3 regions of the Exiguobacterium sp. UBA7533 genome follow, and region 2 is predicted to be linked to each of the others. Evidence: a T-box and tRNA genes for the amino acid it is inferred to sense, from the RefSeq annotation. Region 2 holds a T-box; the other regions hold tRNA genes.
The links. The T-box of region 2 lies ahead of argS (arginine--tRNA ligase). A T-box ahead of a tRNA ligase gene usually reads a tRNA of that ligase, here a tRNA-Arg.

Region 1 (3,283 bases), on a different contig from region 2:
TCTGCCGGATAGGACAGATGCTCAATCACACTTCCTAATAACTGATCGATGACGAGTAGGCTTTGATGTTCTGTATCCTGAGCACGAAGATACTTGTGTGTGATGTAGTCAAAGAGCGCAGGTGTCCGTTCGAATTCAGCACCAGCCAAATGGCGCATTTGTTCGACCCAGCTTCCATGTTGCAACACATGCATCAACGCCGTTCCGGAAGTTACAGTACTCTGAGTAACATTGTTTTTTTGAACCGGTGTCGTCTTTTGTTCTCGCACCGTCATCCGCTGTTTGATCTCGTCTAACCGAAGCGCAAGTCCATACGGCAGATACGGTGACGCCGAGCGTAGAGCGAGCTTCATTGGATACCGTTCTCCGAGTTCATAAAGAAAGAGTGCGAGCACTTGCTCCACACCCTCGACTTCAAGAAAACGTTCTGCTACAGTTTCGTATCGTTCACGGTCATGCAGTAATAGCGGTTGAATGACATAGAGTCGGTATAATACGTCTTCTCCTGTCAATTGGTCAGTCTCTAATTCCTTGACCAGCCGTTCCTGTTCAGATGCGGGCAAACGGAGGATGCGCACTCGTTCCGCTTCTAATTCGTGTTCCATCCAGCGGGATGTCCCCATTTTCCGACACTCCTTTTAATTCACTGTTCAGTTTGTGAATGGATCAAGCAATGATGTCCAGTTCGTGATCGCCTCTTGTAATTTCCCTGCTTGTTCGATGCCAAGACGATTTAATGTATCGAGAGAGACGTCTGTTTCAAGAAGTCGTGTGATATCTTCTGATTGATTCACGAACTGCTCGAGCTTTGCACTTAAATTTTGTAACTCTTGCGGTGGATTTTCAAGTCCCGCCAATCGTTGGTCGATTTGGTCCAGCTCTTGATTGAACTGATCAATCGTTCCGTTTTCCTTTAACTTTTCGACTTGTTGGTCGAGCGCTTGCTCCGGATTCGTGGATTCGCGTGCTTTCGCAGCCGCTTCATTCAAAGAAGAAGATAAGTCTGACGTGACTTGTGCCGTATCTTTCGCAATCCCTTGAAGTTCTCCAGCATAATCGACACTATTTTTCACATCGTTGACCTGTTGTTTTGCATCATCAACTGTATTTGAAATCTCACTACACCCTACAAGAAACGTACTGAGTAACAGGACTGTACCAACTTTCTTCCACATCGCTTTCATCCCTTTCGAGTTCATGATACCTTAATTATAAACGAAAATTGAAATAAAAAAAAGAGACCGCCCTCGTAAGGGCAGTCTCTATTTTAATTATAGCGTCCCAAGAGGGATTCGAACCCCCGACCGACGGCTTAGAAGGCCGTTGCTCTATCCTGCTGAGCTATTGGGACGTGTCAACACGAATAAACTATACTAGAACAATTCTTTCGTGTCAATCACATTACAAAGATTGCATTTATTTTATTACAAAAATGTTCCGTCGAGGTGAAGTGCATTGACGCGATCCCCGTTCATGTCAAGAAAATCGACAGAATAGCGGTCTTGTTCTACTTCAAGAATCGCATACGTCTTGTCTGGGCGATGGCGTGGCATCCGAATCGATCCTGGATTGATGAATAACACACCATCCCGATACTCCGCCTTCGCAACATGAGAATGACCATACAAAACGATATCAGCTTGCTTTTCGTTCGCATGATGTTGCAAGACATCTAGGCTATATTTGACGTCCTGACGATGTCCGTGGACACAGAGGACCTTATGCTCGTCCATTTCCGACGTGACTTCTTCCGGGAAATCGTGTCCATAATCACAGTTCCCCCGTACAACACGATATGGATATAACGATTCAATGTCGCGTGTCAATTGAGAGTCTCCACAATGAAAAGCCAAATCCACGTCCTGATGCCGTTCGAATATCGTAAGCAGTTCTTGTTCTAGTCCATGGCTATCACTAACGATCAACGCTCTCATTTTCATCACACTCCTAGGAAAGTAGTTAAGTCCTGTTCGAGCTTGCGCAATGCATTGCCACGATGACTGATCATCGCTTTTTCTTCTTTCGTCAACTCAGCAGCCGTTTGTCCACTTGCCGTGACGAACAATGGGTCATAACCGAAACCGTTCGATCCCGTTGCTTCAAAACCGATTCGCCCTTCCATTGTTCCTCGTACCGTCAATGTTTCGCCTGTTGGTTTTGCTAGCGCGAGTACACAAACGAAGCGTGCCGTCCGCTCCTCTTCCGGAACACCTTCTAACTTTTCAAGTAGTAGAGCGTTGTTCGCTGCATCCGACTTTTCAAGACCCGCGAAGCGTGCCGAGTAGACACCTGGAGCGCCATCTAAAGCATCGACTTCAAGACCTGAATCGTCAGCAAGTACTGCGTGACCAAAGTAGGCTGCTGCTTCTGTTGCTTTTAAGAGTGCATTCTCCTCGAATGTTTCACCTGTCTCATCCGTTTCTTTAGCATCCGAATGATCGAGTAACGACTCGACTGTATAGCCGAGACGCCCAAGCATGCTTTCGAGTTCCTTCACTTTACCAGCGTTATGTGTTGCGACGATGACTTTCATTTATGTTCCCCCACTTCTTCTCCTACATACCACCACGAAACACCGAGTGCCTCGCGACCGGCTTCAATCAGTTCCTTAATACCTTTTTCCCCAAGTTCGAGCATTTCGAGCATCTCTTGACGGGAAAAGGTCGACTCTTCTCCTGTTGCTTGCATCTCGACGATTTTACCGGATGAGGTCATGACGAGATTGAAGTCGACTTCAGCTGCAGCATCCTCTTCGTAGCATAAATCAAGTAAGGCATTCGATTCGACAATTCCAACTGAGATGGCGGCGATGCCCTCTTTGATTGGTGTATCGGTCAGTTTTCCCGCTTGAATCAGTTGATCGATAGCTCGAACGAGTGCTAAAAATCCACCGGTGATCGATGCTGTTCGTGTTCCGCCATCAGCTTGAATGACGTCACAATCGATCCAGATCGTCCGTTCACCAAGTTTTTCTAAATCGACGACCGCTCGAAGCGATCGGCTAATGAGACGTTGGATTTCCATCGTCCGTCCCGTTTGTTTGCCGCGAACGGCTTCTCGTGCAGTCCGCTGAGCGGTTGCCCGCGGTAACATCGAATATTCCGCATTGATCCAGCCTTGGCGTTTTCCACGTAGAAATGGTGGTACCCTTTCCTCGACGGTCGCCGTGCAGAGGACTTTCGTATCACCCAGTTCAATCAAAATCGAACCTTCCGCGTGTTTATTGATGTCAACTGATAACTGTACTGGACGGAGATCGTCCGCCGTTCGTTGGTCTGTCCGC
Region 2 (3,283 bases):
CGAAGGACGAGATCACCTACTTTATGACCGTACGTATCATTGACACGTTTGAAATGATCGATATCGAACAGAATTACGGAGAGCGGGTAGGAGTCAGCGGCAAATTCCTGCCGACCGTGTTCATAAAAAGCACGGCTATTCGGTAATTCGGTCAAAGCATCGGTCCGACTTTCCGTATAGAGTTGGACCGTTTCACGTGAGCGTTCTAAGACGCGACAAAAGGTACGAAGCAAACGAGATAATTCGTCAGCATTTGTCACATCATAGGCGTCTGCGACTTGATGGAACAGGATGATCGAAACATCGACCTCTCCGCTCGTAATCGAAGGAATCGCTAGCATCGAGTGACGATCGACAGGCAATCCGATTTGAATATCGTTTCCCCAGTCGCAACGCAGACCATAGATGATTGGGGTATGCAAATCGTCAGCTGACAAGGAATGAAACAGTGGTAACACGTCGATTGGTTGTTTCGTCCGAATGTTATAGATGACTTGTTTCCGCTGTTGTTGAATTGAGATCCAACCTTCAGAAAACGGCAACAGATGTGGTAAATCGAGGAGTAACGAATCGATCGTCTCGCGCTCGAAGCGGGAAATCAACAAGTGTTCCTTCGCATCATCAAATCGTTTGGCATTATCGTTTGCTTCAAGGGAGTCACCACGTTCTTGCAACAGACGTTTGAACAAGAAGAGAATCAAGGCGGATACTGTAGCCGCGACGAGCGGACTTTCATCGTAGAACCAGATTCCAAGTAGAGCACTTAACATGCTGATTCCATAAACGAGGGACTGAAGCTTCACGAGACGTCGCCAATCGTATTTCAAGTAGAGGAAGCGATTGACGAACAGACATTGGAAGTAAGAGACAAGGAAGACAGTGATCAAAAAGCCGATGAAGGGAAGCAGGGCTTTCGTATACGTAAAGTTTGAGCCGATCGGTCCACCGAGCGCTTCATACGCAAATACCGGAAGCGAGATGTAGACTAAATCAAACAAGGCGTTGATCGGGTAGAGATAGGCGAAACGTTTCCAGCGAATCGCTTTTCGGTGAGACATGAATTGAAAGACGAGAATACCGACTTGGCTTAAAATCAAAGCGTACGTCAAACCGTAATTGAGGAATAAAAATAAGATGATTCCTTCTTGGAATGTATAATAAATGCCACCACGACGGACATTATCGAACTGAAACAGGAGAACGAGCCCAAACAAATAAAGAGTATTGACGATGGAGATGGAAGGATGGAAGGTAGGTGGATGAACGATGCCAATCAATAATAACGTCAAGGCGACGAGACTGAAAACGATCCAGCTCGTCCGGGCTACCTGTTGGTAGTAGCGCATGAAACATCCCTCCCCCTGAGAAGTATCTTTTATTCCTATACCCGAATTGTGGAAATTTTGATAAGCCATTTACCAAAAAAATAAGGTTGAGAGAAAAGAAAGAATTGCGTATAATGTGAAAGATATCGAATACAGTCGATGATGAAGAGAGTAACGGTTGATTTTCGTCAACTAGCGAATCAGGGAATGGTGGAAGCCTGAGGACGAACCGGTCGTGAAGCGCACTTCTGAGACGCTACCCGATTCCTGAAGGAAAAGGCGTAGCCGGGGGAACCCCGTTATCCCCGAACAAGGTGGGTGTCAAAAATGACACCAAGAAGAGTGGTACCGCGGTCATTCCGTCTCTTTGCGCGTGGCGCAAGGGGCGTTTTTTATTGCCAAAAATCAGTGAAGCAGGAGGAAATAAAGATGAGTTATAAAACGCAATACGCAGAAGTATTACATCAAGTCATGGAAGGTGCCTTATCGGTTGAACAAATCGAACAACTGATCGAGCAACCGAAACATGAAGATCATGGAGATCTGGCATTCCCATGTTTCATGCTCGCGAAAGCATTCCGTAAAGCACCGAACATGATTGCTTCGGAGCTCGCAGAAAAAATTGATGCGCCGTTGTTCTCGAACGTTCAAGCTGTTGGTCCTTACATTAACGTCTTCTTGAACCGGGAAGTCGTCTCGCAAGAAATCGTCAACCAAGTCCTGACGGAGCAAGAGGCGTTCGGATCAAGTGAAGCGAATGGAAAAACGATCGTCACTGATTTTTCATCACCAAACATCGCGAAACCTTTCTCGATGGGTCACTTACGTTCAACAGTAATCGGAAATGCGCTCAACCAAATCTCACGTAAAAAAGGGTACGACGTCGTCGGTGTCAACCACTTAGGGGACTGGGGAACACAGTTCGGGAAATTGATGGTGGCTTACACGATGTGGGGTGAGGAAGAAGCGGTCCGTGCAGAACCAATCAAGGAATTGTTGAAATTATACGTCCGGTTCCACGAAGAAGCGGAAACAAATCCGACGCTTGAGGACGAAGGACGTCTCTGGTTCAAAAAACTCGAACAAGGTGATGAGCAGGCAACGACGCTTTGGACGTGGTTCCGTGAAGTCTCACTCGTCGAGTTCAACCGTGTTTATGAGATGCTCGGTGTTAAATTCGATAGTTTGAACGGAGAAGCCTTCTACAACGATAAGATGCAACACGTCATCGATTTGCTCGAAGAAAAAGATCTCCTCGTCGAATCAGAAGGGGCAATGGTCGTTGACCTCGAAGCAGAGGGTATGCCACCTGCCTTGATTAAAAAGAAAGATGGCGCAACGCTTTATGCGACACGTGACTTAGCAGCTGCTGTCTATCGTCTCGAAACGTACCGCTTTGAGCAAGCATTCTACGTCGTTGGCGGTGAACAAGCGCTTCACTTCAAGCAATTGTTCGCAGTCCTGAAGAAACTTGGATTTGAGAACGTCGACGGAATGCACCATGTACCGTTCGGTTTGATTATGAAAGACGGAAAGAAAATGTCGACGCGTAAAGGTCGGATCGTCTTACTTGAAGAAGTACTACAAGAAGCAATCGACGTCGCGAAGCAAAACATCGCGGAAAAAAATCCGAACTTAGCGAATGCCGAAGCCACAGCTCGTCAAGTAGGTGTTGGCGCCGTCATCTTCCATGATTTGAAAAATGAACGGATGAATAATATCGAGTTCGATCTTGAGCAGATGTTGAAATTCGAAGGTGAAACAGGACCGTATGTCCAGTATACGAATGCTCGTGCGCACTCATTGCTCCGTAAAGGTAGCTATGATGGCACACCATTCGCTGGTAGTGCCGATGATCATGCATGGGGTGTCGTCTCGATGCTAAACCAATTCTCGACGGTCATCGATCGCGCGTTTACACGTCGCGAGCCGTCAATCATCAGCCGTTACGTCTTAGA
Region 3 (3,283 bases), on a different contig from region 2:
ATTGCTCGTCGGATCTACTCGCTTTTGAAAAAAGCATACGGGGTCCATCTCGATCTGCTCGTGCGGAAAAAAATGCGTCTGAAAAAGAATAATGTCTACATCGTCCGCGTCAAACAACAGGCGGATAAGATTTTACAAGACCTCGGGATTTTAGGGGAAGGGTTCACGATGATTCGTTCCATCAGTGACACGATCTTAAACGATGAACGAAAAGCACGCGCGTATTTACGAGGGGCGTTCCTCGCAGGAGGTTCGCTCAACAATCCCGCAACGTCGTCGTACCACTTGGAAATCTTCAGCTTATATGAAGAACATAATGCGGCGCTCCGTGGTCTATCGAACGTTTTTGATTTGAACGCGAAGGCGATCGAACGGAAAAAGGGACACATTCTCTATATTAAAGAGAGCGAAAAGATTTCCGATTTCCTTAAGCTTGTCGATGCGACCCAATCGATGCTACGGTTCGAGGACGTGCGGATCTTAAAAGATATGCGTAACTCGGTCAACCGTCTCGTCAACTGTGAGACGGCGAACCTTAACAAGACGGTTGGCGCAGCATTACGCCAAGTTGAGAACATCAAGTTCCTCGAGCGAACGGTCGGACTCGATGTCTTACCGGATAAATTGAAAGAGATCGCGATCTTGCGCGTGACACATCAAGACGTCACGTTACAAGAGCTTGGTGAGATGGTCGAAAGCGGCTCCATCTCAAAATCAGGGATCAATCACCGGTTGCGGAAGATTGATCAAATCGCTGAAAAAGTACGAAACGGAGAGTCGATGACAGGGGCCATATAAGAGGGTCGCTTGCGGGATGAACCATAGTCTACTATAATATATAGTCGATGCAACTAAATGTTCGAATTAAGGAGTTTTTGAAATGGCTAACGAAAAGAAACGTATTTCGCTGACAGTCGATGCGAAGTTTGATGAAGTGTTAACAAAAAAAGCAAAAGCAATCGGTGTACCGAAAAGCACACTCGTTGCGTTCGCAACATCTTTATTCCTGAAACAATTACAAGCAGAAGAAGAGCTTTCGCCACATGCGAACGCGATCTACTCGCTGATTCGTGAAAACCACGATATCGTTTCAGACATCACAGACTTGATCGACTGATCATCGCCCTCTCGTTCTATAAGGAACGGGAGGTTTTTTGTATGTAACGATAACCGACAAGGCTTCGATTTTCTATGGATACAAAAAAGCGCCTCCCGAAGGAGACACTCTGGATGACTTATGCACGTTCCATGACGCGGTCGATGAGACCGTAATCAGCAGCAGCTTGTGCTGACATGAAGTTGTCACGCTCTGTATCGCGTTCGATGACTTCAAGTGGTTGTCCTGTGTTTTCAGCCATGATTTTGTTGAGGTGCTCACGCATTTTGATGATACGCTCCGCATGGATTTTGATATCCGATGCTTGACCTTGTGTACCACCGAGTGGTTGGTGGATCATGATTTCAGCGTTTGGTAACGCGAAACGTTTTCCTTTTGCGCCTGCTTGTAGCAAGAACGCACCCATCGATGCTGCCATACCGATACAAATTGTTGAAACTTGTGGCTTGATGAAGTTCATTGTATCGTAAATCGCCATACCGGCAGTGATCGAACCACCTGGGCTGTTGATGTAAAGCGAGATTTCTTTATCTGGATCTTCTGCTGCTAAGAACAGAAGCTGGGCAACGACTGAGTTGGCGACGTTGTCGTCAATCGCGCTCCCGAGAAGAATGATGCGGTCTTTTAGCAAACGTGAGTAGATATCGTAAGCACGTTCCCCGCGGTTTGTTTGTTCGATGACTGTTGGAATTAACATAGTCTTTGCCTCCTTATAGTTGGTATGTAGCTTCCTATTCGACTTATCCTTATCATAATCCTTTGGTCAATATTGGTCAAAAGATACGATGCGACTTTTAGGTATTTTTCCATTACAAGGGCAAATGAAACATATCAATATAGAAAAAAGGCAATGCCATTGCTGGCATTGCCTTGTAGTTGAATAAATGGTACACCCGGAGAGATTCGAACTCCCGACACCTGGTACCGGAAACCAGTGCTCTATCCCCTGAGCTACGGGTGCATCTGATGTACTGAACAATTAATAGTATAGCGACATTTTTTCAGAAAAGCAATAGGGAAGGATGACTTTTCTTTTCCTGAGCGGTTCGAGAAAGGTTCAGAGCACGTTTTTTAAAACGTTTCTTCTATAATAAGAAGTGGAGGAGGGGGAATCGATGGATCAACGCCAGGAACAGACGCAACAGATGACGTTATCGGCGTCACAACAATATCAGTTACATGTACTTGAGCAACCAGCAGCTGAGCTCGAGGAGGAATGGCGACGGTTGAAACGACGGTTGCATCGTCATTACCCGAATCAGGTTTCGTTAGAGGCCGAGCAGATGGCAGGACATTTGGCATCCTATGAAGACGAGCTTCTTGCACAAATACGTTTAGAATCAGTCAGACAGGAAATAGGATATATGGCGGAACAACTCATCGTGTATTTAGAAGCGGACGGTTTATTGCGGACATCGGACGAGGAGCTCGCTGCATCCTTCTCGACCGATGTCGCAACGATTACAGAAGCACGGACACTCTTACAACAATGTGAACCAGTCGGCATTGCTGCCCGCTCGGAGCGCGAGTGCCAATGGTTACAGGCGATCGAGCTAGACGACGCAGAATTGATCGGACTGACGGATCGGTTACGACATGAACCGGCGAGTCAAGTGTTCGCGCAGTTCAGTGAACAGGATCGAGCACGGTTGCGAAAACGATTGACGCGCCTGAGCCGGACACCGGATCTTCCTAAAGAAGAACGACCGGTCATGGCAGAAGCACGGATTCACCTGTTAGATGGAAAACTTCAGATTGACTGGATGACACTCGACATGGATCAGAAGTGGCTCGGATTAAAAGAGGCAACGCCTTTTTTGCGCGCGTACGAACGACGTCGCGTTACGATGCATGCCATCCTCTCGGTCTTGCTTGAGCGACAAGAACGCTGGTTCAAGGGAGAACTGCATCTTGAGCCACTGACGAAAAAACAAGTCGCTGAGGCGACGGGGCATCATCCGTCAACGATTGGTCGAGCGATTGCTGCGAAGTATGTCGAGACGGTCCATGGTCTCGTTGCTTTAGAAGACTTGTTCGTCTCACGGACGACAACCGGAGATTCGAGTTTTTTAATTAAACGGCGGATCGCCGAATACATTCAACATAGCGATCGTCCGTTAAGTGATCAGCAATTGACGGATCGTCTGCAAGCAGACGGTCTGACAG

Region 1: it encodes a tRNA-Arg, which carries the amino acid that the T-box ahead of argS (arginine--tRNA ligase) is inferred to sense. The anticodon was not compared.
Region 3: it encodes a tRNA-Arg, which carries the amino acid that the T-box ahead of argS (arginine--tRNA ligase) is inferred to sense. The anticodon was not compared.

What each region holds. Positions count from the first base shown of each region.
Region 1 is NZ_DLMP01000001.1:381,284-384,566, forward strand. It holds gene B2U10_RS01915 (hypothetical protein) at 1-623, opposite strand, end outside; gene B2U10_RS01920 (hypothetical protein) at 651-1,175, opposite strand; tRNA gene B2U10_RS01925 (tRNA-Arg) at 1,278-1,351, opposite strand; gene B2U10_RS01930 (metallophosphoesterase family protein) at 1,425-1,934, opposite strand; gene B2U10_RS01935 (XTP/dITP diphosphatase) at 1,940-2,533, opposite strand; gene rph (ribonuclease PH) at 2,530-3,283, opposite strand, start outside.
Region 2 is NZ_DLMP01000014.1:189,357-192,639, forward strand. It holds gene B2U10_RS13935 (GGDEF domain-containing protein) at 1-1,346, opposite strand, end outside; T-box leader at 1,476-1,695, shown strand; gene argS (arginine--tRNA ligase) at 1,755-3,283, shown strand, end outside.
Region 3 is NZ_DLMP01000001.1:630,407-633,689, reverse strand. It holds gene whiA (DNA-binding protein WhiA) at 1-798, shown strand, start outside; gene B2U10_RS03175 (hypothetical protein) at 881-1,117, shown strand; partial or broken gene clpP (ATP-dependent Clp endopeptidase proteolytic subunit ClpP) at 1,236-1,820, opposite strand; tRNA gene B2U10_RS03165 (tRNA-Arg) at 2,003-2,078, opposite strand; gene B2U10_RS03160 (RNA polymerase subunit sigma-54) at 2,233-3,283, shown strand, end outside.